DNA from 3 places in the Vibrio fortis genome. Region 3 is predicted to be linked to each of the others. Evidence: predicted binding sites of a transcription regulator. Region 3 holds the regulator's gene; each other region holds the start of a gene.
The links. Region 3 encodes CRP, which controls carbon source genes, mostly activating them, when cyclic AMP is high. Its sites were predicted from a motif close to TGTGANNNNNNTCACA; they were not measured.

Region 1 (10,485 bases), 1.1 Mb from region 3:
CTCCATTTGTCCAGCTTGGTCATCATTTGACTGTGTTGTTTGGCGATCGACAACTTTACCGTCAATCAATTGATCCATTTCGTTAAGCATGGCTTCACTTGGCTTAGCGGAAAATATTCCCTGCTGAGATTGTCCATCCATACCGCGCAAAAACAGATAATAAACACCGCCAAAATGCTCTTGGTAGCTGTAATTAGCGATGCGGCTGCGTAAGAAGCGATGCAGAGCCAAGGCATAAATTTGATACTGTAAATCGTATCGGTGATCAGCCATGGCACCTTTCAGAGCCTCGCCATGGTAAACCGCCACATCATCGCCTAAGTGGTTCGATTTCCAGTCGAGCACGTAATATTTGCCTTCGTGTTCAAACACCAAATCGATAAAGCCTTTCAACATACCTTGCACTGTGTGAAAGCCAAGGTCTCCAGCTTTCGCTGAAAGAGGGTCATGATACTGAATAACACGGTTAAGCTCGGAAGAAGCGAGAACCTCAATAGGCAATAAGAACTCCATCTCAACCAGTCGCTGAGACGCATTTTTCTCGCTTAGCTTAAGCTTTTTGCCATCTAAAGCGGTGTTGAGCACAGTATCAACCAATTGCTGTAGAACGGGTAACCATTCTAGTTCGTACTGCTCAAGTTCCAGTAAGTGAGTGATCACTTGCGTATTGTGATCGCTGGTCGCAGGCTCGGTAAACTCGACCTCTTCAAATAGGGTGTGCAAAAACGTACCTGGCCTAGCACCACGAGGAAAGGTAAAGATAGAACGCTCTGGCTCAATCAACTCCCCTTCGTCCTGCTCATCCGCAGAATCGATATCAAAGCCCGATACCTCCATGCTTGCGTCATGACTTGCACCATGGCTGCCTTGCTTCACTAATCCTGAATAACTGGTAATGCGCCACGCACGGTCAATCGACGCACTCAACTCTTGAGCTTGTAGATCAGGCTGAGGCTCTGATTTAGCAAAAAAAGGCTGCTCATGTTGTGTCGGCGTCTCGCTCAACGTAATGCTGTCATTACTACTTTCTAAGCCCGAGAGAGCTTGCTGTAATTCTGCAATGCTGCACTCTTTTCCATTTTGAACCAGATAGCCCATCGCACTCAAATGCACGCCAGTCGGCTCTTTGGTTGAGCGTCCTTTACGCAGTGGCGCCATACCAATAAAGCAGCCGTAAACAGCACGAGTGAGCGCTACGTAGATCAAACGCAAATCTTCGGCTAAACGTTCTTTATCGGCTTGTGCTAACGCCCCGTCACTAGCGGTGATATCAAGAACAGTGGTGTCTGTAGCGTGGTCGTAATATTTACCTTCACTCGCTTCTCGGTAGCTTGCTACAAACGGTAGGAACACCAAATCGTATTCCAAGCCTTTGGATTTATGAATAGTAACGATTTGAACTAAGTTTCTTTCTGACTCAAGACGCTGAATATCATCTTCATTGCTACCCAAACCGTTCTGCGCATCAATGATCGCTTCTGCGAGCCAACGCAGCAGTCCGTAGTCGCTGTCTAACTCTTGTCTCGCTTGCTGCAGTAGTTCACCAATGTGCATTAAATCGGTCAATGCGCGCTCGCCGTTCTCTTCTTCTAGTAATCGCTCTGCTAAGTGGCGCTTACTCATCACTGCACGTAACATCGGCAGCACACCGCGTTGTAACCACAATTTTCGGTATTCGCGGAACTCATTAACCGCATTTTCCCAAACCACTTCGTCATTGTTCAGTTGATCGAGTGACGCAGCATCAAGGGCAAATAATTCAGACGCTAGGCAAGCGCGGAGAGCTCGGTCATTTTCTGGCGTTAATACCGCTTGCAGTAAACGCTGAAGATCTTGAGCAACTAAACTGACGAACACGCTATCTCGGTTGGAGAGGTAAACACTGGCAATGCCTTGTTCTGCGAGAGCTGTCTTCACCAAACGCCCTTCACTACCTGTTCTCACCAATACTGCAATATCACCCGCCTGAATCGACTTGCGACCTTTGCCGTTGTCAAAATGCGCTTGCTGCTCCTGCGAAGCCGTCAATATGGTTTGAATTTGGCTCGCGGTCGCCTCCGCCATGGCAGCGTGATACTCCCCTTTAGGCAATGGCTTGTCTTCTGTCTCTTGCAACCAAAAGGTGACGGCCGGTTGAACCTTGTCACCAAGAGTCCATTGGCGCAAATCGGCATTTGGACTTGAAGCAACAGGTAAAAACGGAATGTCATCGTCATAAATAAATGGACTATCAGAATGACTAAACACCTGATTCACCGCACTCACCATATCTGCGCTTGAACGCCAGTTGGTGCCTAACGTGTAGTGAGCACTTACTTGGTTACGCGCTTTGATGTAGGTAAAAATATCTGCACCACGGAAGCCGTAAATCGCCTGTTTCGGGTCACCGATCATAAACAAGCCACATTGTGGGCTATTCAGATAAATACGGCTGAAGATGCTGTATTGCAGTGGATCGGTATCTTGGAATTCATCGATCATCGCAACCGGATAAAGTGTACGAATTCGTTCCACCAGCAGTGACTGTTCATCAACATCAATCGAAGCTGAGAGTTGAGTCAGTAGGTCATCGAATGAGAGCCACTGTTTCTGCTCTTTGGCTGCCGCGAGCATGTTTCGGCAATGAGTAATCGCATGCGCTAACAGCGGTGCTTTCATATCCGCAGGCTGCGCTAAAAACGTATCGATCGCCTCAAAAACGTCATGACAAGGGGCGGTGCCTTTCGGCGTTTTTTCATTAAGCACCGATTGCGCGAACTTCTCCAGTTTATCTGGGTACTGATAATCGTGAGTCTCGCTTTGCGCCCATGTCGTTACCGCTTCCAACCAAGTAGGCAATGACTTTTTGGTATAGCTGCGTTTATTGACATCTGAGCCTGAGATAATTGGCAGAAAATCCTCTTGAGATGCTAGCCATTGTGCTTTTAGCGCTTTGATTTTATCTAGGTTGCTATTATGTAGAGATTGCAGGTCGCCAGACATCGCCTCCACCGTTAGCTTTAACGGCGCGCCTGTCAGGTAACGGTTCACATCTGCCAATAGCGCAGAGGGTGAACCCCAAATATTACGCACTTCGCCAGCCAGTTGCAGCGGAAGTGGATAGAACTGTTTACGCCAGTAATCCGCAACAACTTGCGCTTTAAGATGACTTTCATCGGTTACGAACTCATTGTCAAAGCGGCTGCCCGACTCAAATGCATTCTGAGTCAACATACGCTGACAGAAGCCGTGAATGGTGTACACCGCCGCTTCGTCCATTTGCCTTTCGGCGTTAAGTAATGTTTCGGCTGCAGATGCTCTCTTGGCATCATCGTACTCTTCAAGTAAGTCCTTGATAAATTGGTCTTTAGAGTCGACGCAAACGCCTCTACAAAATGATATATATGCAGCGCGTATTTTTTTCCTTATGCGGTCTTTGAGCTCCGCTGTTGCCGCTTCGGTAAAGGTCACCACCAAAATCTGATCGACTGTTAGCGGCTGCTGGTGCCTACTCGGCTCTTCGCCATTTACACCGGACTCAGATGTACCGTGACCAAGCAAAAGTCGCAGGTACAAACCCGCTATCGTGAAGGTTTTACCCGTACCCGCAGAAGCTTCTATCAATCGCGCTCCATGCAGAGGAAACGTCATGGTATTAAGCGCTTGTGGCGTGATAGCGAGATCACGATTTGTGGTAGTCATACCGAGCTGCCTTCTTCTTAATTATTCTGTTACAAATGTGACCTAGTATCAAAAACGTCATTCAAATCTGGTCTGGTACCAATATCTTATTAGGGAGTGCGATCTCTCTCACGGATCAATTTGGTACGCATCGTTACTATGCGCCCACGAGTTTAGGCTAGCGATTGTTTTTTCGCCGCCGAAGAACCAAAAGAATAATGGTCCCTCTGACCTGTGGCCGTACAGCGAACGCCCTACACTAATAATGATTTACTGGCGGCCACTTTAATTCCTGTGCTTTCAATTCCCTGACTTCCCAGCACTTCTCTCATCTGTTCTACACTTTTTCTGAAACCACTATTGGTTTCCAGTACCCATTGGCGTGATCGGCCCTGTAGATGGAGTTGTGGCGATCTTAGCGATCGCCCACTGTTACTCTTGATCACTGGGATCAACCGCTGCAAAGCGCGCTGCCTGCATGACCAGTGTTGAGTAGAGCCTTGCTTCTGCCGCTAATGTTTCATCCCACTTCGGCCAAATACGTGAGATGTAGCTATCGCGCCCTTCACCGGTAAAGGCATAACTGTCGTTGAATGTATCAGCCATCTTCTTCAAAGACTTCTCTTCATCATCAACCCATTTTCCTCGGCCAAAGCCAGCTTCAACGCCCGCCAGTGCCGTTTTAGGGAAATATGGTAGAGGTTGAGTCATGCCTTGATAGAACAGACGAACAAGTTCACCTAAAGTCTGTTTTGCTGCTTGAATGTCGTTAAGAGGGCTAAGCGTGAGATGCACTACCCCCTCTTTTTTGTCATAGCCAATGATATGCGTTGTCTGAGGGTTCCCCATCACACTACAACACAGATGATCAATCCAAGCAGCAAGGTAATCTTGCGCACGAATTTTACCACTGCGATAACGCACTAAGCCTGATTGATAGTGATGAGTAAGCCAACCAATCAGCTTGACCGGTTTTCCTTCGCCGAGGCTATCTATCGTGATATTCACCTCTAGATCTTCTTTCGGAGCACCGGTAACGAATTGGATCTCTTTGGCTAACTCTTCCGCCTGAACTCGGTTGGTCTCAAACTCAATGTCACCAAATGCCCCAACTGGCAAACGACCTTGCGCTTTCTGTTTCGCGACAAAGTGGCGAATGGCTTCATCCGGTGATTGAGGGTTATCAATCAATACTTGTAAGAGTGCATCTTTAAGTTGATAGCTCTCTAAGCCATTCAACACGAATGGCTCATCGTCTTCCATCACAGGCAACGGTGGCTCAAATACCACCTTGAGGCGACGATTGAAGAAGTATTGAACAGGTAAACGCCAAAAACGCTGTAACTCAACCAGATCAAGCTCGAGAGGGTACGTTGCCCCTGCAAGATAATCTTCTAACGCACGATTGAATTCGCCACTACGCTCCCCCGCTCGATTAGCGGCAGGCAGCCACTCTTTAGCGTAACTGAGCTGGGTATTGTCTTGAGACGGCATGAAAGCACTCGGACTAAATGGCGTCATGGTGTGTTCAAACATTTGCGCTTGGCTTAATTTGCGCCCAGATTCATCGCTTCCCAGAGCTTCGTCGCCTTGTAGGCAGTAGTTCTGCTCACAATATTCGATAAGCTCAGACACCAAGACGGACGGAACTCGTTCTGTATTGTCTTGTATAGAGCGACCAACATAACTGATGTATAGACTCTCTTGCGCTGATAGCATTGCCTCTAAGAACAGATAACGGTCATCATCGCGGCGAGAACGATCCCCCGGACGAGTGCGACCGTTCATTAAATCAAAGCCTTCTGGTGGCATAGAGCGAGGATAAACACCGTCGTTCATTCCTAGCAGACACACTGTTTTAAATGGAATCGAACGCATTGGCATCAGAGTACAGAAGTTCACTTGCCCTGCTAAAAAGCGTTGGCTGATACGCGCTCCTGAGAGTTTGTTGTTCAAGTACTGATAAACAATGCTTGGTGATAGGTCTTGCTCATACAAGGCGTCATCAAGCTGTTCGTTAAGTTGCCCGAGGGCATCACGAATCGACTTCAATACCACTTCACCTTCTAGCTCTACGCTGAAGAAGTCATCGATCAAATTCAACAGGGTCTCGCGCCAACGCTCAATCGATTGTGGCTGGTTTAGGCGCTGTCGATAATGGGTAATACGATCAATAAAATGCGCGAGCTTACCCGCAAGCTCTGCGCTCATGCCCTGCACTTCATCGTATGCAGCAATCGATGAGTCGGCGGTTTCAAACAATCCTGCTGATTCCGACATTGCGTAGCCAAGCAGCATACGCTGAACACCGAACAGCCAAGTATTTTGCTGTGTCTCGGGTAGGTCAAATTCTGTCGCGGTGCTGCCATCAACACCCCAGCGAATACCCGCCTCTTCAACCCACTGTTTGGCTTGTTCGAATTGATATTCATCGATATCAAAGCGCGCCATCATCGCAGGGATTTCAAGTAGCTCAAGTAATTCGGAAGCCAAACAACGACTCTTTGGCAGCGCCACCAACTGCATGAATGCAGTTAAGATTGGGCTCTCTTGATCGGCCGTACGGTCTGAAATTGAATAAGGGATGTAGCGCTCACCCGGCGCATTACCAAATACCGCTTGAATCGCTGGGCTGTAGGCGTTGATGTCGGCCACCATCACGATAATGTCGCGTGGCTTTAAGCTTGAATCTGCATCAAACATCGCTAATAACTGGTCGTGTAACACTTCCACTTCACGCATCGGGCTATGACAAGCGTGAACCGTTAACGACCGGTCACCAAGAGCAATACTTTGCTTATGTGTACTCGAATCGAGGATATGATCATCTTGATGCTCTTCCAGCTCTAAAATATCGGCTTGAAGCTGATGCAATAGACTATCGCGCTCAACATCAATGAAAAATTCATGCTCTTCACATTCAGACTGAGACAATAAATACAGATTATCTCGACCTAGCTTGCCCATAGATGCCAGCAAGCTATTGCCCATTGCTTGGCTCGTATGCAGTTCATCTTCAACATTGGCCTCTAAGCCATCTTTTAATGGCGAGACTTCACCCTCTAATTGAGGCAAGCCCTCGACCAAAGCAAACTGCTTACGACGCTGCGCTTCGACTCTTGCTAGGTATTTTCTGTCACGAATATCACCCCAGTAGTGCTGACATGGATTCGTGAACATCAAGTGGACATCAATGTGTTCACCCATTGCCTTGAGCGCATCCATATAGCGCGGCGGTAGTGATGAGATACCAAATACAAACAATCGCTTTGGAAGATGGGAAAGCTGACCTTTCTGTTGTGCGAGCGCTTCAATAAAGTCATGGTACAAGTTGCCACGATGGTACTTTGACTGACCTTGAAACAGGGTTTGTTGGTACAAAGCTTGCCATAAAATTGGCTGCCAAGGATGCTCTTGATGACCTTCGGCATCTTGAAGTTCTGTTACTGGTTCACCAGCCTCCCAAGCTGCCATCCACTCTGGTCGATATACCAAATAACCATCAAAAATATCGGCAATTTTCTCAGCCAATTGATAAAGCTTTGAGCTATCGGTGTCACTTTCCAAATAGCGCTGAAGCGGCAAGAAATCAGGATGGTCGAGCTTAGCGGGCAGAATGCTCATCAGCTTCCAAGTCATCGACTCTTTGTTGAAGGCACTGCGCTTGGGTACGTCAGGCAGGACTTGGGTAAACATCTCCCAGATAAAGGTAGCGGGAAGCGGAAAATCAATGTTTGCGGCAACACCAAACTCTTTAGCCAACTCCATTTTCAGCCACTGAGACATACCTGGACTTTGGACCAAGATTTGCTCTTTATCAAATGGGTTAGCCAGAGGATCACTCTTAATCAAGTGAACGAGGAGAATTTTTAAAGTATCAACTTTATTGGAATGGTAAACAGTAAACAAAGTGCACTCACGCTAATCTTGCCACAATATACTGCCAGATTAGCATAAGTGCTGAGTTTGGATGAGCAATATAAGCTTATGAAATACCAAAAGCTTAAGGTCTGTTTATCTTTTGAACTGAGCCGCCTTACAATCGACCAGTTACGCTGACCATAACGCGATGTGGTTTGTAGTTCATGTAGTAACGTACCGCTACATAACCCACTACCAGCGTGGCAACAATAAGCTCTATGTACGCGAGACTAAATACTTGGTTAACATATTGCACATCGATATCCACATTTTGCATCCACGCAGCCAACTTAAACAACGCGGTAGCGCCAATCACCATTGGAAAGGTAAACGCGGCGTAGCCCGGGCTAAATGGCAGGCGAAGCAGTTTAAAAAATGCCACATAGATAATGAATGTCATTAGAACCGCAATACCAAATAACAGACCAATAATAACTGGCGACGGCGTCTCAGTAACGGTCAAGTACCCAGCCAAAGAGAGACTCGCAGGAGCTGCCATAATCGCTATAGTAGGTTTAGCTGCATCTGGAATTTCATGGCGAAACATTAAGCGATAGATCATCATCGGCAGCATCACAGCATAAAGCATCAAACCAAAAACGAGCGTTGCATGCGCCACTGGGGCAAGTGTTGGGTTTCCAGAAAAAGATACATCTGCGACCACAATACCGATAGGCGGAACAAACCAGCTTGGTACCATATGATGCACTTCAAACTCTTTAATTCGGTGATACAAAAAGCTCACCAAAAACACCACATGCAAACCAACTGAAAGTAGCCACACTAACTCTCTTAGGAACAGTGAAATAGGGTCAAGTGACGCCGATACGATCATACATCCCATCGCAAACGTCGGGACAACACTTCCCACCACTGGGTGCGCAAGATCTTCACGAAGCAAATGCCCGTGAACCAGAAATTTTACAGCTAAAATAGCCAACAAAACGCCTGCAATCGCGGCACTAATCCACTGAACTAAACCCGGAGTTTGCAGTAGACCTTGAGATACTAACACCCCATCCCAACACCAACCTAAGCTGGCGATAGCAAGCGCTAAGCCTGCCATAGGCGTCGGCGCACCGGTTAATCTGTATTTTAGTCGTTGAATCATGTCAGCCTCTCTTTGGTCTTGTTCACTTATTTGCGAACTCATCAGCTTGTTGAGGCCATATTACGCTTGTGATTTGTTAAGTTATATCCAATTATATATAACAACTGTTCAATAGTTCTGAACATAATGTACTCGTTCAAAGGTTGATAGAAAATCGATGGCTAATATTTCCATTAAACAACTCAAAGTTTTTGTCACCATCACCCAACACTCAACGATGACCGCTGCAGCTGAAGCGCTGTTTTTATCAAAGGCCGCGGTAAGCATGGCTCTCGGTGAGATGGAAAAACAACTTGGCCACTCACTGTTTGATCGTGTTAACAATCGGCTGGTTATCAACCAAGAGGGGCAAAAGCTGTTGCCACTGGCTGATGAAATTCTCCATCGAGCAGAAAGCATTGATGCCCTTTTTAATGATGATCAAGTCTTAAGCGGACTACTCAAAGTCGGTGCCAGTGACACAATTGGCAATCAAGTTGCGCCCTTTATTTTATCTGGTTTTCGCGAACAAACTCAGCATCAAGAACAAAGTTTGTTTATTTCCAACAGCGCTCTTATTTGCCAAAAGCTGGTCGATTATGAACTGGACATTGCGCTTATCGAAGGCAAGACCTTACATCCAGAGCTGATTTCAAGCCAATTTAGCAGCGATGAGATGTGTATTGTCGCTAGCGCTAATCACCCACTGGCTCAATTGGAATCAGTGCCATTAAGAGAGCTTGAGAGCAGTCACTGGATCCTCAGAGAGTCCGGGTCAGGGACGCGTGAGTTTTTCCTTCGAACCGTCGCACCCCGTATCGAGCATTGGTATGAATCCTTTGAGCTCAACACTACTGAGGCGATCATCAACTCGGTCTCCGCTGGGTTAGGTCTAGCATGCTTGTCAAAACTGGCGGCAGAGCCTGCCATCAAAGATGGTCGCGTCAAGGTCATTAATGTACCTCTTGATATGAAACGTCGCTTTTGGATGCTGGTTCATAAAGACAAATATCAGAGTCCACTTCTCAAATCCTTCATGAGTTATTGTGAAGAGTGGGCGACACATCAAGATTGATACTTCTATCAGGGCTGGTAACTGGACTTTTAGCCACTAAAACTGTATAAAAAGCCAGTAAAATTTATCAAACTTAGAGGATTAACCATGGCTGTTATCGTCAAGTACGTGGTGGAACGCAACGGAGAAGAGAAAATGACTTTTACCTCTAAAGCCGAAGCTGACGCATACGACAAAATGCTGGATATGGCTGATGAGCTTTTTGAACTGTTAGGCAAAAGCGAATTAGTAGAAGACGAAGGCAAGCAAGAAGAGCTTGCAATGTACCTTGCGAAGAACAAAGAAGAAGTTCTTTATGCACTAGGTGCTAAACGCAAACCAGCGCCTAAGAAAGCGAAAAAGCTTGAAGCCGTTGAAGACGCGGAAGAAGACGCAGCATAACTCGCTGATACCTCTCTTAAAAAATGCCAATGACCACTCTAATTCGAGTATGTGATTGGCGTTTTTTTATATTTATCGAAATATAATGAAGCGAGTTTATAGTCAAAATCGCTCTAAACATTCCCTTGCACCAAAGTGTGATTGAGATCTAATCTATACGCCATCAGGTGATGGGGTTCCACCTTGGCTTTCTAGCTTCAACCGCCCGTTCATATCGAACCGTGCTAATGACTCCTACAGAATCGAAAACAGGTATTCCTGTTGGTAGTATCGTTATACCCACCATTTTACGAGCTTAGCTTGCTCTTTTCCTTGGTGTCACGATACGCAAGATCTGTAGTGAAATTAGCCACACCTC
Region 2 (10,485 bases), on a different replicon from region 3:
CTGGGACTTCTACGGTTTGAGCCTCGCCATTCGCGTAGTTGAGAGTCAGAGCGATGCTTTGCCCTTCTTCAAGACGAGAAGCTAAATCAAATAACATGATGTGTAAGCTTCCCGGCTTAAGCTCTGTGCTGCCCTGCGCCGGTATTTGAATACTTTTAACCTGACGCATTTTCATGACCTCACCTTCCATGATTACATCATGAAGTTCTACTTTCCCAGCTGCCGGTGTAGAGGCGGAAATCAGCGTGCGAGTTTCATCGCTGTGATTCATCAGAGTAGTAAAAATGGCACTATTTACAGCGGAAGGTGGCATTGCGCGTGCGTAGGCGTCATGAATCATAACGTCACTGGCTTGAGCGACAGAACAAAGCAGAATACCTGCTAATGCGAGGGCTCTTAGTTTCATTATTATTGGTTCCCTAAACAATCTATTTGAATATGGTTAACGGCTATTGCTAGGTGTTATAGCTTTTTGATGGCATCAACAATCGGTGCTGGCGTAAGTGTATGTGGAACCTTGGTTATTAAAGTGCCATCAGGCTTTAAAAAATAGAAGTAAGAGCTGTGATCGAGCGTGTACTCAAGCTCTGAGCCTTCTAATTCTGATTTACGGAAAATCACACCATAGTTGTGAGCCAATGCAGTTGTAATATCAAGTGGACCGCTTAAGCCTTCCATATTCGGATGGAAGTATTGTGCGTATTCATAAGACGCTTCTGCAGCGTCACGCTCTGGGTCTAGAGAGATAAACATCGGACGAACGCTCGAGACTTCTTCTTCGGAAAGTTGATTGAGCGCGCCAGCAAGCATGGCTAATGACGTCGGACAAACATCAGGGCAGCGTGTAAAACCAAAGTACACAATTCGAACTCGAGTATCGCTTTCGTCGAAGATTTCCACAGGTTTGTTATCTTTACCAAACAGGGTGGTCGCTGAGATTTGCTGCTCTTTTTCTAGCTGCATCTGAGCTTTATTTTGTTCATCGAGATAGGTTTTAACTCCGAACCCTAGTACGAACGCCACGACTAGTGCGAGTGACCAGTTTTTACTCATCTTTCCATCCTTATTGCTGGGTGTACCGTATTATTCCCGTCGGTTAATTCACCGAGCCACGTCATTTTATCCATGGTGCATACAGGTAAAATTACGTCACCTTGGAAGGTATTCCCTTCGGTGCGTGTTAATTGAAATCTTGCTGTTCCCATCTCCATTTCTAAACCACTGAGTGACAACTGAAGTTGGTCGGAACTAGTGCCATCCCAAGTGACAGTTAGGGTAGCAGGGACCAGAGGCTGAGCCGTATCGTGCTCAAACACCATGGTGACAGAATCTTGATCGCACTCCTGTGTGCTCAACATGCAGTATTGACTGATGTCACGCTCGGTGTGCGTATCTAAAGTGTGGTTTATTTGTTCGAGTAGTTGTGGGCCAAAGAAGCCGGCAAGCAGTGCTGCGCTTACCATCGCAACCTTTAGTGCTGGGTGCATAGGGGCTCTCATCATTCCATTTTATTGATAAGCGATGGTATCACAAAGCTCAGTACGTGCTTGTATCAAAAAACAATTTTGTGCGGAGGGTAGAAGCTTTGCCTGGCTCGAATTTGCGGCTAGGTGAATGAACTTTGTCTATTTATCGAATACAAAAAAGCGAAGCTGGACACTTCGCTTTTGGTGATTAGGTTACATGCTAACTTAAGCTCTATTAGTGACCGCTGCGCTCTGCAAATTTCTCTAGACCGAGTACTAAAGCAATTGCAGCAAGCATCATAATAACAGCCAGAACAAGCTGTGACGGTTGCGATGTTACCGCTTCGAAATCAAATGGCGACAAGTTTTCTTGAATCAGTGGTACCTGTTCACCTTTAGAGTTGGTGCGCCAACTGATGGTCTCTTTCCAAGGCCAGATCTTAGGTAGCGTGCCAATCATTAAGCCTGTTAGGAACACTAAGGTTACATCTCTGAATGAGCGTAACAGCCAAGAAAGAACATGAGAGAAGCTCAAAAGACCAATCACACATCCAGAAAGAAACAGCAGCAGGATGTCGATTTGGAACCCTTTTACCGCAGCAAGCACAGGTGTGTACATGCCGATGAGTAGCAAAATGAAACTGCCCGAGATGCCAGGTAGGATCATGGCACAGATTGCAATTGCACCGGCTAGCATGACATTAATGCTGGTTGGTTCCATGTGTAGTGGTTTAAGTACAGTGATGCTGTAGGCAAACGCAACACCAAGTAATAGGAATAAACCACGTATTACGTCGCGCTTTTCAACTTGCTTGAGAATATGGAACACAGAGACCAATATCAGACCGAAGAAGAAAGACCAAAGTGGTACAGGGTGAGCGACCAGTAACCAAGAGATGAGTTTCGCTAAGGTTGCAATGCTGGTGAACACACCACCAAATAGAGCGATTAAGAAGAAGCCATTAATATGATTGAATGCAGCTTTAAAGCCATCGCGTTTCCAAATGCCTAAAACGCTCGGGTTGATTCGACGAATGCTTTCTAAAAGCGTGTCATAAATGCCAGTAATAAAGGCAATGGTGCCACCCGATACACCAGGTACAACGTCTGCTGCACCCATCGCCATGCCTTTAAAAAAAGTACTTAAGTAGTTCATTTGTCTCTGAGAGTTAATAATGGTTTGCTGCAGTATACAAACTTTGGTGTAAAAAAAGTATGAATATGCAATCAGGGACGTCACTTTAATTATTTGGTCATTTAACAAAGGTAGGCTGTGTCATCAAATTCATTCTGGGAATCGAATTTATAGGCTTATCCACTGATGTTGAATCGCAATATTACGTAATTAAATGAAATTGATTTCTTATGCGGATTGCGTTGCTTTGCATTATGCAATTGCAATTTGCACATTTAGAATCGTTTATGGTGCTTTTTTTGCGATATCATCCCAAAAAATCGACCTTTTAAAGTTGGCACGCATCCTGCTTAATACTAAGTGACCCTTCTTAAGCCGAGGGTCACCTAGCCAACTGACGTTGTTAGTGAACCTGATTTTTGTTCACACATATATAGAGCCAATCGCGTATATTGCGGTTGGCTATTTTTTTGTCTGTAAGTCAGTATTGTTTGTTTTATAAGCAAAAAAAAAGCTAGCCACCATAGGCGACTAGCTGTTCCTTTCCTTCGAAATCTCGAATCTTCTTTAGTATCCCATTAACTGTAATAAGTTCTCAGCGGTACTGATCGCCTCTTTACGGTTAGCGATATTTAATTTCTGATACAAGTTACGAATGTGGGTCTTGATGGTTGTACCCGCCACATCGAGCTCTTGTGCAATTTGCTCGTTGCTAAAGCCCGAGTAGATAAGCCCGAGTACTTGCCATTCACGCTGTGTGAGTGGGCTGGTGCGTACAAGCTCAGGAATGTTAGGGTGATTGACCAAGTTCTCTACAAAGTCTTCATCGAAGTGTACAGAGCGGCTTCGCTGTGTGGTTGAGATGTCTTTCATGATTTGTTGAGCACGGTGTCGCTCTAGATCGCCTAGACCTGGTTTGTTGCTCAGCTTATCAAGAATATGACCAATCGTTGATCCATCAACAAGGAAGTTACCGACCATACCCGTTTGGTTCGTCATGTGCAGTGCTTCCTCAAGCAGCACACGTGCGCTCTCTTCGTCGTTGGTTTGAATACGAAGTACAGCTTCAACGATTAGGTTACGGTTGGTATCTGTCACCAGGTGAGAGCGTTTTGCTTCGCTCTTCAAGAATACTAATGCTTCTTCCGCCTCTTCAAACTGCTCCAACATAATGTGCGCACGTACTATGTTGCGCCATTGCAGCTGGCAGAAGTGGTTGCTAGCTGATTCAGGACGAACTGCAACGTTTAACCAATCTTGAATCGAATCTTTATCGCCTTTTACCTGCCAGAATAGCAGCAGAGAAAGAGAGGCATTGGCTGTCCAATCTACGTGGTACGTGGATTGACGAAGTAGGTGTTGAATCTGATCGATAAACTTCGCCGCTTTGTCGATTTCACCACGGCTTAATGCAATGCGAGCAAGCATCGAGTAGCTGTGAAGATGCTTACTTGGTGAGTGGTGACCTAGAATATCTAAGCCTTTGTAACAGCACTCTTCAGCTTCGTCTAAACGGTTCCAACACCAACAGATCTGAGCACGGACGCGTAATAGGAATTCGTGTAGTGGTACGTACTGCAGCTGGTGCTCTTCGATAAGCTTGAAGGCACTGTCTTGCAGTTCGAATGCTGCTTGAACATAACCTTGCGCAATCAAGATCTCGCTCTGTTGCAAGATTGCCCAGAGTGCTTGATGGTAAACCTGATACTGGCGCGCCAGTTTTTCGGTTTGCTGCATCATAGGCAATGCACGGCTTAGGTTACCCATTACGTGGTTAACTTCACCAACAACAGAAGTCGCAACAATACGGCTGCGATAGACGGTGGTATTGAGTTGACTCAGTGCTAACTCTGCGAGTTCTAGTGCTTTTTCAGGCTCATTGCTGTTGATCGCTACCTGCGCTCGTAGCGCGTTGTATTGACCTTGCTGTTGAGTGTCGAGCTCAATATTACGTGCTTGATATTGAGACTCCGCTTCTTCTAACAGCGTACCAACTTGATCATAGCGGTGTTGGCTTTGTGCCAACCAAGCTCGTAGCATTGAGAGCTTAGGATCGCTGTAAAGCTGATCCGGTGTCAGTTGTTTGATCGCCATTTCCAATGAAGACAGTTCACCTTGGTTGAACATCTGCCAACCGTGAGTGCCTAGGATCTGTACAATCAGCTCCGCATTATTGGCTCTTTGTGCATGGCGAAGAGCTTGGTGAGGCGTGTTCTGCTTGAGCCAAGCATGAGCTGCGGCGTTGTGCAGTTCAGCCTCTTGTTGTGGTATGCGTGCTTGACGCTCGTGCGCCAAAAACTCACCGAATAGATTGTGGAAGCGATACCAGTTTTTCTCGCCCTCTAGTGGGTAGATAAACAACCCAAATCGGTTGAGTGATTCAATCATACCTAGAGCATCTTCACGCTGCGTGAGCGCACAAACTAACTCGTCATTGAAGTGATCCAGCACCGAGCACTGCATTAAGAAATGGCGAGTCTCTTTGTCTAATAGATCAAATACTTCTTCTACTAAATAGTCCCAAAGGTGAGCATGATTAAAATGAGAAACCGACTCTGCCGATTGGGCGAGGGTGCGTTTTTGATGTTGCGCTTGCAGGGCAATTAGCTGAAGTGCAGAAGGCCAGCCCTCTACATAGGCACAGATACTGCCTGCCGTAGTGTCATCGACACCGTCAGTAACACGTTGATTAAAGAAGCGGGTGGTTTCTTCAGTATCGAAAGCCAATGAATCGTTACCTAATTCAATCATTAGGTCGCGCACACGTAGGTTTGCTGTACCGAGTGGTGGCGTACCGCGGCTTGTCACAACAAGCGTTAGGTTATCTGGCATGTGTTTTAAGAAGAAGCGCATGGCTTCATGCACATCGTCATTATTAACGAGATGATAGTCATCAAGTACAAGGAAGCACTCATGGTGAAAGTTTGCCATCTCTGCGAATACTTCGCTCAATAAGGAGTGAAGCGATGAGAATTGACGCTTTTCCGCTAACTTCTGGGCGTTAGGGCAAGCATTTTGTGTCGCCTTGTTGAGAGACTGAAGCAGGTAGTTGATGAAACGGAAGGCATCATTGTCGCTGTCGTCAATGCTGTACCAACCTACATTGGGTTTATCAACTAGCCACTGAGCCGCCATGGTAGTTTTTCCATAGCCAGCAGGGGAGCGGAATAATACGAGCTTATAGCAGTCGGCATTTTGCAGCAGATCTAATACGCGTGGTCTTAAGATTGCGTTGTGTAATCGCCCTGGGCGAGTCAGTTTAGACGGGATCCACATGTCGAAGGTTACCTATTCCATGGCCCTTGTCTTTATAAGAAGAGTCGATTGCGTCTAACCGACCATCAAAACAAAAGCCGTCATGAATTAATTCTGAAGCTATGTTACGTGAAGAAAAATGGCCCAGACCATGATCAGCCTCAGAAACCTTGCACTGTGGCATATTTTGACCCAACTACGCCCTTTAATTGTGACTTTAATCACTAAATGGGGTGGTTTGTGATCGTGATGTTGCTCGTTTCTACACATGAATTTGTGAAAAAGATGAGAACGTGAAAAATATTTCGTGATCTAAATATCAGAACTCGCAAGAAAGTGAAAATAGGTAAACAAAAAATTCATCATTCAAAGTTAAGTTATGGAACGGGGGCTTGTGATCATAATCACTCCAATTTTTTATTCTGGAGCTGAACATGAGATTTGGATCACTAACCCAACGTCAGTACGCCCCCTACGCCCTTTCATCTACTCCTAGTCATCCGTTAGACCGGGATGATGTTTAGTTAATTGTGACCATGCACGATATGTCACAGATGAATTAGAACAAATAAAAGCGAGATTTCTGAAATGAAAGCAACTCAGCAAAAAACTTTTGATAAAGTGTCGTTCCAAGAAAGTGTTAAGAAACACCTATCTGCAACCTACGCTACTACAGTAGAAACAGCGGATAGCCGCGCATGGTACCTAGCAATGGGTCGTGCTTTAGCAGAACTTACTACATTTGATCTGCTTGCTACTGAAAACGATGAGAAGATTAAGAACGCTAAGAGCGTTAACTACCTATCTCTAGAGTTCCTGATTGGTCGTCTAACAGGTAACAACCTGATTAGCATGGGTCTTTACGAGCAAATCACTCACGCAATGGAAGAGCTAGGTCAAAACCTAACTGACCTTCTAGAAGAAGAGCGTGACCCATCACTAGGTAACGGTGGTCTAGGTCGTCTAGCTGCATGTTTCATGGACTCTTGTGCAGCACAAGAATTCCCAACAGTAGGTTACGGCCTACACTACGAGTACGGTCTATTTAAGCAATCTTTCGAAGATGGCCGTCAAAAAGAAGCACCAGACGCATGGCGTGGTGTTGAAGGCTACCCATGGGAAGTAGCTCGTCCAGAGCTTGCACAACACATCGGTTTCTACGGTCACGTTGAAGTGGAATATGTAGACGGTCGCGAAGTACGTACTTGGGTTCCAGGTATGGAAGTAAAAGCAATGCCTTGGGATCTCCCTATCGTAGGTTACGAGTCAGACACGGTTTACCCACTGCGTCTTTGGGAATGTCAGGCTATTGCACCATTCTCACTAGCAAGCTTCAACAACGGTGACTACTTCGAAGCACAACACGCGCTAATCGATGCTGGTAACATCACTAAGGTTCTATACCCGAACGACAACCACGAAAAAGGTAAGACTCTTCGTCTAATGCAGCAGTACTTCCACTCTGCAGCGTCTGTTCGCGATATCCTACGTCGTCACGAAGCAGCAGGTTTTGCTCTAGCCGATCTACCTAAGCAAGAGACTATCCAGCTTAACGATACGCACCCAACAATCGCTATCCCTGAGCTAATGCGCATTCTTATCGATGAGAAAGGTCTAGATTGGGATACTGCTTGGGACATCAGTGCAAACACGTTCGCATACACGAACCACACACTACTTCCTGAAGCTCTAGAGACTTGGTCTGAGTCGCTAATCCAGCGCCTACTTCCACGTCACATGGAGATCATTTTCGAAATCAACCACCGCTTCCTACAAGAAGTTCGTAAGATGTGGCCTGGTGACGGTGAGAAGCAAGCGAAGCTTTCTATCATCCAAGAAGGTTTCCACCGCATGGTTCGCATGGCAAACCTATGTGTAATCGGCTCTTACAAAGTAAACGGTGTAGCAGCGCTTCACTCACAGCTAGTTAAGAAAGACCTATTCCCTGAGTTCAACGAGATCTTCCCAGGTAAACTGACTAACGTGACAAACGGTATCACGCCACGTCGTTGGTTGAAGTTCTGTAACCCAGGTCTATCTAAGCTTATTACAGACAAGATTGGTTCTGAGTGGCCAGCGAAACTAGAGCAGCTTGAAGGCATCGCTCAGTACGCAACAGACGCGAAATTCCAAAAAGAATTCATGGCTGTTAAGAAAGAAAACAAACAGCGTCTTGCTGATTGGGTTCAAGAGAACATGGGTATCGAGCTAGATACTAACGCTATCTTCGACGTACAGATCAAGCGTCTGCACGAGTACAAGCGTCAGCACCTAGACTTGCTGCACATCCTATCTCTATACCACCGTATCCTGAACGAACCTGGTTTTGAGTGTGAGCCACGTGTATGTTTCTTCGCAGCGAAAGCAGCTCCGGGTTACCACCTAGCGAAAGAAATCATCTTCGCGGTGAACAAGATTGCAGAGAAGATCAACAACGATCCTCGTATCGGTAACAAGCTGAAAGTGGTATTCATCCCTGACTACCGTGTAAGCATGGCGGAAATCATCATCCCAGCAGCAGACGTTTCTCAACAAATCTCGCTAGCGGGTAAAGAAGCTTCTGGTACAGGTAACATGAAGATGGCTCTAAACGGTGCTCTAACTATCGGTACGATGGATGGTGCAAACGTAGAGATTCGTGAAGAAGTTGGCGAAGAAAACATCTACATCTTCGGCCTAGACGTTGATGGTGTTCAAGCGGTGAAAGCGCAAGGTTACAACCCTTACGACTACTACCACGCAGACCCACTACTGAAAGCGTCACTTGACCTACTAACGGGTGAAGAGTTCACTCCAGGTCAACCAGGTCTACTACGTGCAACGTTTGATAGCCTACTAGATGGCGGTGACCCATACCTATGTCTGGCGGACTTCGCATCTTACGTGAAAGCACATGAAGACATGGACAAGCAATACAAAGACCAAGCGGGCTGGGCTAAGAAAGCCATCCTAAACACCGCGTTGGTTGGTAAGTTCACATCAGACCGCTCAATCCGCGACTACGTGAACAACATTTGGAAACTAGAAGCGGTTAAACGTTAATAGAACCCAAAAAAGCCAAGGCAGTTTCTGCCTTGGCTCAATTAGTTGGCTCAAAGCTAAATTGAAATAAATAAACTTAGATAAATAACCCTACAAAATTGAAAGCGTTAGCGCGTTTTCGGAGATAGCGATGAAAGAACAAAGCGTATTAAAACAAGTCGCAGAAATGGCAAACCTTGCCGACAGTTACGTAAGTGCGTGGGGCGATGAAGCACAAGTATCTGACGAAACATTAACTCGTCTATTGGCTTCATTGGGCTACGACATAAGCAGCGACGACGCTCTGCTTAAATCTGCAGAGAAAAAACACAAGAAAGATGTATTAGACCCAGTTCTTGTCTTGCGCGATGGTGAGCCTGTAGAGGTTGCACTAAATCTAGGTGTGAGTGCTCGTGAAAGTGAGTTCAGCTGGCGTTTAGAGACAGAGCAAGGAGAGGTACTTGAAGGCTATCTTCAATCTCAAGTTGTACGAGACGAACGTGCAGAGGGTGGCCCTTTAGTGTTTGCATTGCCAAACGATTTGGCATGGGGTTATCACAAACTAGTCGTTAGCCGTAAGCGTCGTAAAAAGCCTTATGAGATGACGCTTATCATCACACCAAAAGCGTGTTACAAGCAGAATCCAATCGAAGAAGGTAAGAAGCTTTGGGGCCCAAGTGTCCAGCTTTACACACTTCGTACTCAGCACAACTGGGGTATTGGTGACTTCGGTGACTTAAAGCAACTTGTCGCTGATATCGCTTCACGTGGTGGTGACTTCGTAGGTCTTAACCCAATTCACTCTCTGTTCCCTGCAAACCCAGAAGGTGCGAGCCCATACAGCCCATCTTCACGCCGTTGGTTGAACATCCTATACATCGACGTGAGCTCAGTGCCTGAATTCGCGTTGAGCGCAGAAGCACAACAAACGGTAGGCAGCGCAGAGTTCCAACAGCGCCTACAGAAAGCACGCGACGCGCATTGGGTAAACTACACAGAAGTGTCTGAGCTGAAGATGAGCATTCTTCCGCTGCTATTCACTGAATTCAAACATCGTCACCTAGATAAAAACAGCGACCGCGCACAAGCATTCCTAGCGTTCGTTGAAGAGGGCGGTGATAGCCTAATGCATCAAGCAGCATTCGATGCACTGCACGCAGAGCTTCACGCAGAAGACTCAAACATGTGGGGCTGGCCTGTATTCCCAGAGAAATACCGTACATTTGAAAGCCCAGCGACCCAAAAGTTCATCAAAGACAATATTGAGAAAGTACATCTATACATGTACCTGCAATGGCTAGCGGATTGTCAGATCAATGATGCACAATCTTTGGCAGAAGAGAAAGGCATGGCTGTTGGCCTTTACCGTGACCTTGCGGTAGGTGTTGCAGACTCTGGTAGCGAAACGTGGGCGGATGAAGGCAACCTAGTGATGGATGCGAGCATTGGTGCTCCACCAGATATTCTAGGTCCACTTGGTCAAAACTGGGGTCTACCACCACTAAACCCAGAAGTACTTCAAGCAACGGGCTACGATGCATACATCAAACTACTGCGCGCTAACATGAAGCACTGTGGTGCACTGCGTATTGACCACGTATTAGGTCT
Region 3 (10,485 bases):
TATCGCTGACCTTATGCCGAAACTACCAATTTACATCAACCTATTGAGCCAAGAAGCTCAAGACGTGATTGGTCAAGTGCATGATAAAACACGTCCAGCATTGAAACTGCTTGAGCGTGAAGGCTTTACCAACCGTGGTTATGTCGACATCTTCGACGCAGGCCCAACGGTTGAGTGTGACTTGCGTAATATTGAATCAGTGCGCCACTCGATTCGTGCTCAGGTTGAAATTAGTGAGCATGCAAGCTCTCAAGATTACCTGATTGGTAACACCTCATTTGAAAACTTCCGAGCGGTCGCTGCTAAAGGTGCTTATGACCAAGCGAGCGGTAAAGTGATCCTTGCGCCAAATGTGGCCGAGGCATTGGAAGTTAAAGAAGGCGATTTTGTTCGTATGTTGGCTCAATAGAGCTCGATGGTTAGTCAAAGAAGGATAGAAGTATGACTCAGTGGATTGCAGGGCAATGGGTAGCCGGTCAAGGCGAAGCGATGACATCAGTAAGCCCATACGACAACCAAGTAGTATGGAAGGGCGACAGTGCGACACCTGCTCAAGTTGAATCAGCGGTCGCTGCGGCGCGCGAAGCGTTCTTAACTTGGAAGAAACTTAGCTTTGCCGAGCGTGAAGCGATTGTGCTTAAGTTCGCGGAAAAAGTGAAAGAGAACAGCGAAGAGATCGCACAAATCATTGCTAAAGAGACGGGTAAACCTATCTGGGAAACTCGCACTGAAGCCGGTGCAATGGCAGGCAAGATTGCTATCTCAATTCGTGCATATCACGACCGTACTGGTGAATCATCACGTGAAGCTGCGGGCAACCAGATCGTCCTGCGTCACCGCCCTCTAGGTGTTATGGCAGTATTTGGGCCTTACAACTTCCCGGGCCACTTGCCTAATGGTCATATCGTACCTGCATTGCTATCGGGTAATACAGTTGTATTCAAACCATCGGAGCAGACACCGTGGACGGGTGAGTTTGCGATGAAGCTTTGGCAAGAGGCTGGCCTACCTGCCGGTGTAATTAACCTTGTTCAAGGCGCTAAAGAGACGGGTATTGCTCTAGCGGATGCGAAAGGCTTAGATGGCGTGCTGTTCACCGGCAGTGCTAACACGGGTCATATCCTACACCGTCAGTTTGCTGGTCAACCGGGTAAGATGTTGGCACTAGAAATGGGTGGTAACAACCCTATGGTGATCAGTGAACACTTTGGTGATGTGGATGCAACGGTATACACCATCATCCAGTCAGCCTTCATCAGTGCGGGTCAGCGTTGTACTTGTGCACGTCGTTTGTATGTTCCAGTGGGCGAGAAGGGCGATCAACTGCTCGATAGCCTAGTATCGGCAACTAAGAAGATTCGTGTCGACCAACCTTTCGCAGAGCCTGCACCGTTTATGGGTCCACAGATCTCAGAAGCAGCGGCTAAGTTCATTCTGGATGCACAAGCAAACCTGCAATCTTTAGGTGGTGTAAGCCTAGTGGAAGCAAAAGCGGGCGAAGCGGCGTTTGTTTCTCCAGGCATTATCGATGCAACTAACATTGCCGAGCTGCCAGATGAAGAGTACTTCGGTCCATTGCTACAAGTAGTTCGTTACCAGTCACTTGAGCAAGCCGTTGAACTGGCGAACGATACTCGCTTTGGTTTGTCTGCAGGACTGGTATCGACAGATGATTCAGAGTGGGAATACTTTGTTGACCATATCCGCGCGGGTATTGTTAACCGCAACCGTCAGCTGACCGGAGCAAGTGGTGATGCACCGTTTGGTGGTCCAGGTGCTTCAGGTAACCTACGTCCAAGCGCTTACTACGCAGCGGATTACTGTGCATACCCAATGGCATCGATGGAAGGCGGTGAGACTCAGCTTCCAGCGACATTTAGTCCTGGTATCGAACTGTAATCATTCATCATCACTAACAACGTAAACCATCAATCGGAGGCAGGGAAGTTTGGCCTCCTTTTGGATTACTCGCAGGGCGTCTGACTCCGCGAGATATAATTATAAATAAGTATGTCACAAGCTGATGGCTGCTGACTTTTTGTCGCAGCCTCTCATTTTCTAATCCAATCCTCTAGCTTGCTAGAACCCGACAAGGAGTCACCATGACACCCGATCTACTGTTCAAATCCCTGTGGGATGACTATATCGAACGCCTCTGCCCATCCGCTGAGAAGGTACATCAGCTGTTGAAAGAAGAGGAAGACCTCATTAATGATCACATCGCGCTGCGTACATTTAATGTCGCACCTTTGGGGATTGATACGCTGGCTAAACCCTTCTTGGCACTTGGCTATAAAGCGTGTGGTGACTACGTGTTTGAAAGCAAAAAGCTAGTGGCTAAACACTTTGAACACCCAGATCCAAACCAACCAAAAGTGTTCATCAGTGAATTGAAAGTAGAAGAATGTTCTCCTGAGCTACAAGCGATTGTTGCGAAGTTGGTAGCGCAGGTAGATGCAAGCAAGCTAGAAGGTCAAAATTTCCTATTCGGTGGTCGCTTATGGAACTTGGATTTCCAAGATTACAAACAACTGGCGACAGAGAGCGAATACGCTTCTTGGTTGGCGGCGCACGGTTACGGTGCTAACCACTTTACCGTGAGTGTGAATCAGCTAAATGAGTTCACCGAAGTACAAGCTGTGAATGATCACCTGAGTGCGTCTGGCTTTACAATCAACAGTGTCGGTGGCCAAGTAAAAGGCTCTCCAGAGGTTCTACTAGAGCAATCATCAACAATGGCTGACAAAGTTAAGGTTGAGTTCTCAGAAGGGGTAGAGTTGGTTCCAGGTGGTTTCTATGAGTTTGCTAAGCGCTACCCAATGGCCAATGGCGAGCTTTATACCGGATTTGTTGCTGCTTCAGCGGATAAGATCTTCGAGAGCACCAACGGTTAAAGAAAGATACGAGCACAGGCGTTGCCCTAAGATTCGGGCACGCTTCGCTTCGAGAATGTTTACAAGGCGAGAGCCTGATGTGTTTCATTCGTATCTCGTATCTCGTATCTCGTATCTCGTATCTCGTATCTAGATAAAGAAAAAGCCACCAAATTTGCATTTGGTGGCTTTTGAATTTTTGCTCGGTCAATCGAGATTAACGAGTACCGTAAACCACAATAGTTTTACCGTGAGCAGAAATTAGGTTTTGCTCTTCTAGCATCTTCAAGATACGACCTACAGTCTCACGTGAACAGCCAACAATCTGACCAATCTCTTGACGAGTGATCTTGATTTGCATGCCGTCTGGGTGAGTCATCGCATCAGGTTGTTTCGCTAGGTTTAGTAGCGTTTGTGCGATACGACCAGTAACGTCAAGGAACGCTAAGTCACCAACTTTTTGGCTGGTTACTTGAAGACGGCTAGCCATTTGCGCAGAAAGGCGCATCAGGATGTCTGGGTTCACTTGGATAAGTTGACGGAATTTCTTGAAAGAAATCTCTGCAACTTCACAAGGAGATTTTGCACGAACCCATGCAGTACGCTCTTGGTCTTCTTCGAATAGACCAAGTTCGCCGATAAAGTCGCCTTGGTTTAGGTAAGAAAGAATCATTTCCTTACCTTCTTCGTCTTTGATAAGAACTGCCACAGAACCCTTAACGATGTAGTACAGGGTCTCTGCCTTTTCACCAGCGTGAATCAGAGTACTCTTTGAAGGGTACTTATGAATATGACAGTGTGAAAGGAACCACTCTAATGTTGGATCGGTTTGAGGTTTACCTAGAACCATAATATCTCACTTCCTCTGCAGGGTATGCTTGCCGCTTTCCATATTTTAGCTAAGCCTGAATTTGACTTCTTAGGATAAGAGCACTTGTTCTGTGCTGCAAGCTATCTTGTGTTTCGGTTAAGAATAGTATCCTTTTTCAGTCACTATTTCTTGATTTTAATCGTGACCAAGCTACGATTTTTTACGCAAAATTGTGCACATGATCACGGTATGAAAAGTAATCAACCAGAATGCCATTCCGTTAGCCAATTTTTCCCGTTTCGATGAGCTGTTGTAAGATAGGTCTTACGATGAGCTCCATAGCAAAGCTCATTTTCCCACCTGGCACAACAAGCGTGTTATGACGTGACATAAATGAGCCATCAATCATAGCGAGTAGATACGGGAAATCGACGTTTTTGATACCACGCAAACGAATAACTACAAAACTTTCGTCAAGGCTAGGGATGCCTTTTGCATTAAGTGGGTTAGAGGTATCAACAGTCGGAACTCGCTGAAAATTGATATGCGTGCGCGAAAACTGTGGAGTGATGTAGTTGAGGTAATCATCCATAGAGCGAACAATGGAGTCCATTACTGCTTCACGGGAATGCCCACGATCGCGTGTGTCTCGGACGAACTTCTGAATCCACTCTAGGTTTACGATGGGTACCATGCCAATCAGCAGGTCAACGTGCTGTGATACGTTGACGTCGCCATCGACGACACCACCATGTAAGCCTTCGTAAAACATCACATCCGAGTTTTCAGGGATCTCTTGCCACGGAGTAAAGGTACCCGGCATTTGATTGTAAGGCACCGCTTCGTCAAAGGTGTGCAGGTAGCGTCGAACTTGCCCTGTACCTTCGTTGCCATATTGACGAAAGAACTCTTCAAGCGCACCAAAATCATTGGCTTGCGGGCCGAAGTAACTGATGTGCTTGCCTTGCTCTCGAGCTTTACGGATCTCGACATCCATTTCTGGACGAGTAAAGCGGTGGAAACTATCGCCTTCAACCCAAGCAGCCTTCACGTCCATCATGTTGAACATTTTTCGGAAAGCTTCTGAGGTGGTGGTGGTTCCGGCTCCTGAAGAACCCGTAACCGCAATAATTGGATGTTTAGCGGACATGACAACCCTTGTCGTTAGAATAACTTACTTGTTAGCAATCGTTTTCCACTATAACACGGCTATTTTTTTATGGCAGCCTAGAAGCGTTTAGTGAGTTGGATATCGACGGTTTCATGCAGCTCAGAAAAAACAATACTCGCTTCCCCTGATTGCAATTGCTGTTTCACTTGGTCGATTTTGGATTGCAATGAGATCTCAACATCACCGTAGTCGGTGCCTTCTCTGAGCACGAACTCTTTGATCAGATTGTCTAGAGTTTCAGGCGCGATGTCTTGCCATGGAATGATCATAAATACATCTCTCTTTTATGTTCATGGGTATGTGTTTGTAAAGGTGAGTGAGTGCAGCATAGCCGCTGTCAATTTACCTTATTGTGGCGCTATTATGCCGAATCCTGAATACTTTCATAGTAGGCAGGCAAAGCTTCTTCTAACCAAAATTTAGGGTTAAAGGTACTGCCTGTAATAAAGCCCACATGTCCGCCTTTCTGAAACAGTCGGTAATCGATGTTATCTGGCAGAATGAACTTAGGGATCACATCATCGGTCATGAAAGGATCGTCTTTGGCATGAATGATCTGCGTGGGCAGCTTGATGCGATTAAGCTTCGGCAACGCAGAACATTGCGCATAGTAGTCTTGAGCATTCTTAAATCCGTGCAGAGGAGCTGTGATCAGATCATCAAACTCATACAGTTTCTCGATCTTCTTGATCGTATCTGCTGTGATGCCTAATTTTTCTGAAAGCAGCTTCTCTTTCTTGAGTGCGTTGGATTTAAGTGAGTTCAACAAGTACTTCTTGTAAACCTTAGAGAACCCTTTTTCGATTCGACTTGAGCAACTGGCAAGATCAAACGGCGCTGAGACGATAGTGGCCGCAGAGAGCAGAGGATCATCGGCGTATTCGGCCAGATAGTTGGCTAACATGTTACCGCCTAAAGAGATACCGACCGCCACTTTAGGATTATTAGGAAACTGAGCATGCAGGTTTCTTAAGAAAAAGCGAGCGTCTTCCACTTCGCCTGAGTGGTAAGCACGAGCTAGACGGTTGGGCTTACCGCTGCAGCCACGAAAATGCATCATTACCGATAACCACCCATCTTCAGCGAACGCATTCATAAGGCCATTAGCGTAGGGGCTTTCAAAGCTGCCCTCAAGACCATGAAATAGTACGAAGATTGGCTTGCGGTCTAGACCTTCATTGCTTGGGTCTTCGCTCCATGCGAGATCGAGAAAATCATGGTCGGGTGTTTCCAATGTTTGCCAATGAGGGTGGAACAACGCCTGCTTGCGAATAAACCTAGGGACTAAGGTTTGAAGGTGGGGGTTAGATAGGCCAGTCGCAGCGGTAAAAATTGTCATAGTAGAGGTTCCATCATTCTCTGGGGCTGAGATATCACTCGCGTTTCTCTTTGAGCTTGGTCTATCTTGGCGAGCTGTGCAAGTGGTGAGTGATGAGTGTTGACCAAGAATTGACGTAGCTAATGCATTGAAACTTAAGTGCAGTAGCGTGATGTCTAGTTTATTACTCTGTGTTCTTCCGGTGCCAGTGGCTCTGAAAAGAACTCATAAAGTGACTCGGCGGAGAGTAGGCGGCAGTACTGCAATACCAAGGGTATATCGGTGTTCAATGTTAGAGGAAGACCATTGATACAGTCGACAAGGTCAGATTGTTGCTGCTTTTCTAGCTGAAGTTCGAATTGCAATGCTTCTCTATAAAGTGAGTCGACTACATGAGGTTTGAGATGTTTGCGCAGTTCTCGATAGCTAAGAAGCAGCGACTCTGAACGACCTAAGCATTGTTGAATGTGATGCCATTCAGTCTTTTCGAAAGCCAGCTGTTGCTCATCTAGCCATTTGAGGAGCAACAGTAGGTTTACATTGCCATGATATTGGTTTTGTAGGGTTAGGCATGCATCTTTAACACCACGAGCACTATAATAACTCAGGCTAAATTGCCAAAGTCTCTCTAGTGTTAGTGTGGTCGACGCATGCTCTGAACTCATAAGTTTTCCATATCCTGTTCCATCTGCTCAAGCTCTTCTTGAACAGACATCCACTCCATTTCAACCTCTTCAAGCTGAGATTTACTTGTTGCTTGGAGCGCGAGTACTTGATTAAGTTTAGCTTTGTTTTCGGCTTCATACAGAGAAGTATCAGACAATTGCTGCTCAGCGTCTTCAAGATCGGCTGTGAACTTGTCCATCTGCTTCTCGAACTGAGTCAGCTTTTTACGCAGTGGCGCTGTTAGTTTTCTAAACTCTGCCTCACGACGTTTCTGCTCTTTCTTTGCCGCTGCGCTATTGGCACCATCTTTAGCAGGAGCTTGCGCTTGAGCCTCTTTACGCTCGAGTTTTTGCTGATCAGTCAGCCACTTGTAATAGTCGTTGAGGTCGCCGTCAAAAGGTGCAACTTGGCGGTCATGCACTAGATATAGGTCATCGGTAGTTGCACGCAGTAAGTATCTGTCGTGCGATACAATCACCATTGCGCCCTCGAAGGTTTGCAACGCCATGGTTAACGCTTGACGCATGTCGAGATCCAAGTGGTTGGTTGGTTCATCGAGTAGCAGTAGGTTCGGCTTTTGCCAAACCAGCAGAGCTAATACCAAGCGTGCTTTTTCACCACCAGAGAACGGTGCGACCTTATCAAGTGCTTTATCACCTTGGAAACCAAAGCTACCTAAGTAATCGCGCAGCTGTTGTTCTGTATGCTTCGGCGCAATCTGCATCATGTGTTGCAGCGGCGTCTCTTCTGGATGCAGTGTCTCCAATTGATGCTGTGCAAAGTAGCCGATCTTTACACCCTGCGAATAGCTCAGCTCACCCGCTTGTTGTTTCAGTTCACCAGAAAGCAGCTTGATCAGCGTCGATTTACCCGCACCGTTACGGCCGAGTAGACCAATGCGGCTACCAGGAACAAGGTTCAAGCGGATCTTTTCTAGGATCAGGTTATCACCGTAGCCCGCGGATACTTCATCCATCATCAAGATAGGGTTTGGCAGTGCGTCAGGTTCTCTAAATTCGAAACTGAATGGGTTGTCGAATTGAGCTGGTAACACTTGCTCCATCTTTTCGAGCGCTTTGATACGGCTTTGTGCTTGGCGAGCCTTAGAAGCTTTGTAGCGGAAGCGGTCGATGTAGCTCTGCATGTGCGCCATCTGCTTTTGCTGCTTCTGGTACATCGCTTGTTGCAGTACTAACTTCTGGGCACGTTGATTCTCAAATGATGAGTAGTTACCTGTGTACTCGTTGAGCTTCTGGTTCTCAACGTGAACAATGCGATTGACGATTGGGTCTAGGAAGTCCCTATCGTGCGAGATTAGGATCAATGTGCCGGGGTAGGTTTGTAGCCAACGCTCTAGCCACATTACGGCGTCTAAATCCAAGTGGTTGGTCGGTTCATCAAGCAATAGTAAGTCACTGCGGCACAATAGCGCTTGTGCTAGGTTTAGACGCATACGCCAACCACCAGAGAACTGGGTCAGATTCCAACTCATCTGATCTTGGCTAAAGCCTAGACCGTCCAGAAGTTCTGCGGCTCTTGCTTTGATGCTGTAGCCACCAATGGTTTCTATTTTTCCGTGAATCTCAGCAACAAGGGTACCGTTGTCCGCTTGTTCTGCTTTAATCAGCTGCTCTTCTAGACCGCGATATTCACGATCGCCATCAATTACGTACTCTATTGCGGTTCTCTCGAGTGCCGGCGTTTCTTGAGCAACCCATGCCAGCTCCCAGTGTGCTGGTTTACTGAATGATCCGGCATCAATTGATAGTTCGTCTTTGATAAGAGCGAACAGTGTGGACTTACCACAACCGTTTTTACCGACTAAACCCACCTTGTCGCCAGGGTGTAGAGTCGCAGATGCTTGGTCAAGCAGAGGTTTACCGCCGCGCAGTAGTTGAATATCCGAGAAAGTAATCATAGAAATCGCAATGAATTAAGAGGTGAACAGACGCCTGCATAGTAGGCGGAAACCAGATAAAAGTCGATCACAATGCAAATTGGGTTATGATGCCAATAACATATTAATAACTTTTGTTAGAATTTTCTTGGCATTGCCACCGTTTGCCCTGTAAGGAATGTTTCAAAGGAATGAGTGATTTGTTATCTACAAATAACACAGTACCCAAGGTCTTGGTGATATTTGCTCACCCAGAGCCCCAAACCTCGATTGCCAATCAAGTGATGCTGAAAAAAATAGAGTCGCTCGGTCATGTTAAAATTCATGATCTTTATGCGGCCTATCCAGACTTCTTTATCGATGTCCCATTTGAACATGAATTGCTCCTTGAGCATGACATCATCGTCTTTCAACATCCGCTGTTTATGTACTCTTGTCCTGCACTATTGAAAGAGTGGTTTGATCGCGTACTAGGCAAAGGATTTGCGTTCGGTGAACAGAGTGCATTGAAAGGTAAGTACTGGCGCAGCGTGATTACGACAGGCGGTAAAGAGGAGGCATTTGGTGCTTCGGGCTATAATAAATATCCACTACAAGAGATCTTGCAACCCTTTGAGCTGACGGCTGCCTTATGTCAAATGCATTGGCTAGAGCCTTTGGTTCTGCATTGGGCTCGAAATGTATCAGACATGACACGTTATCAACACGCCGAGTCTTACCGAAACTGGTTAAGGGAACCATTGCAGCTTCTTGAAGAGCAGCAAAGGGAGGCGCAGTAATGGCATTAACCAATGAATTCCTCCAAAGCAGTGTGATTTTCTTATCGGCTGCTGTTGTTGCCGTGCCGATTGCTCAACGTGCAGGTTTAGGGTCTGTTCTTGGCTACCTTTTAGCGGGTGTGGCGATTGGCCCTTGGGGACTTGGGCTAATTAGCGATGTCGAAGCGATTCTCCATTTCTCCGAGTTCGGGGTGGTGCTGCTACTGTTTCTCATTGGTCTTGAGCTTAACCCCAAAAAGCTCTGGACGATGCGCGGGCCGATATTGGGGCTCGGTGGCGCCCAAGTTGTCATTACAACCTTACTGATCACGGGTGTCGCTTGTCTATTTGGATTGAGTTGGCAGACCAGTTTGGTCATTGGTATGGGCTTAGCTCTTTCATCAACAGCCATTGCATTGCGTGTTATTGAAGAGCGTGAGCTAAGTGGTAAAGAGGCGGGCCAGTCTGGGTTTGCCGTATTACTGTTCCAAGATATCGCAGTAATTCCAATGTTGGCTATGCTGCCACTGCTTGCGGGTAATACAGGTGGTAGCTGGGCAGATATGCTGTGGATGCTGGCTGGTGTGATTGGTTTGTTGGTCGGTGGTCACTTCCTGCTTCGCCCTCTATTTCGCTACGTCGTATTAAGCGGTGTGCGTGAACTGTTTACCGTCGCAGCGCTCCTTTTGGTGATTGGTATTGCTGTAATCATGCAGCAGATAGGGTTATCGATGGCGCTCGGGACCTTCTTAGCTGGTGTGTTATTGGCCGAGAGTGAATACCGTCATGAGCTAGAGATAGCGATTGAACCTTTTAAAGGCTTGTTACTAGGCCTGTTCTTTATCTCTGTGGGTATGGCCGTAAACTTAGGCTTGCTTGCTGAAAGTCCGTTTGCAATCTTGATAGCGGTACTGGCATTGGTGGTGATGAAAGGTCTGGTGTTGTACGCCCTCGCTCGTATTTTCGGTACACAAGCTAAAGCACGCAGTCG

Region 1: recB (exodeoxyribonuclease V subunit beta) is a predicted target of CRP. The motif match lies at 3,779-3,794, and genes of this name have one in related genera.
Region 2: OCV50_RS17285 (glycogen/starch/alpha-glucan phosphorylase) is a predicted target of CRP. The motif match lies at 6,250-6,265, and genes of this name have one in related genera.

Annotation. Positions count from the first base shown of each region.
Region 1 is NZ_AP025487.1:752,123-762,607, reverse strand. Features, by position in the region: gene recB (exodeoxyribonuclease V subunit beta) at 1-3,681, opposite strand, end outside; gene recC (exodeoxyribonuclease V subunit gamma) at 4,093-7,569, opposite strand; gene OCV50_RS03325 (TDT family transporter) at 7,697-8,692, opposite strand; gene OCV50_RS03320 (LysR family transcriptional regulator) at 8,850-9,746, shown strand; gene OCV50_RS03315 (YebG family protein) at 9,834-10,127, shown strand; fluoride riboswitch at 10,285-10,371, shown strand.
Region 2 is NZ_AP025488.1:596,232-606,716, forward strand. Features, by position in the region: gene OCV50_RS17260 (copper chaperone PCu(A)C) at 1-406, opposite strand, end outside; gene OCV50_RS17265 (SCO family protein) at 463-1,053, opposite strand; gene OCV50_RS17270 (hypothetical protein) at 1,050-1,487, opposite strand; gene OCV50_RS17275 (DUF368 domain-containing protein) at 1,702-2,622, opposite strand; gene malT (HTH-type transcriptional regulator MalT) at 3,169-5,877, opposite strand; gene OCV50_RS17285 (glycogen/starch/alpha-glucan phosphorylase) at 6,445-8,898, shown strand; gene malQ (4-alpha-glucanotransferase) at 9,029-10,485, shown strand, end outside.
Region 3 is NZ_AP025487.1:2,943,038-2,953,522, reverse strand. Features, by position in the region: gene astA (arginine N-succinyltransferase) at 1-409, shown strand, start outside; gene astD (succinylglutamate-semialdehyde dehydrogenase) at 442-1,899, shown strand; gene OCV50_RS13145 (DUF1338 domain-containing protein) at 2,103-2,894, shown strand; gene crp (cAMP-activated global transcriptional regulator CRP) at 3,091-3,723, opposite strand; gene OCV50_RS13135 (phosphoribulokinase) at 3,965-4,834, opposite strand; gene OCV50_RS13130 (YheU family protein) at 4,912-5,124, opposite strand; gene OCV50_RS13125 (hydrolase) at 5,217-6,194, opposite strand; gene OCV50_RS13120 (TIGR02444 family protein) at 6,350-6,838, opposite strand; gene OCV50_RS13115 (ABC transporter ATP-binding protein) at 6,835-8,757, opposite strand; gene kefG (glutathione-regulated potassium-efflux system ancillary protein KefG) at 8,928-9,515, shown strand; gene kefB (glutathione-regulated potassium-efflux system protein KefB) at 9,515-10,485, shown strand, end outside.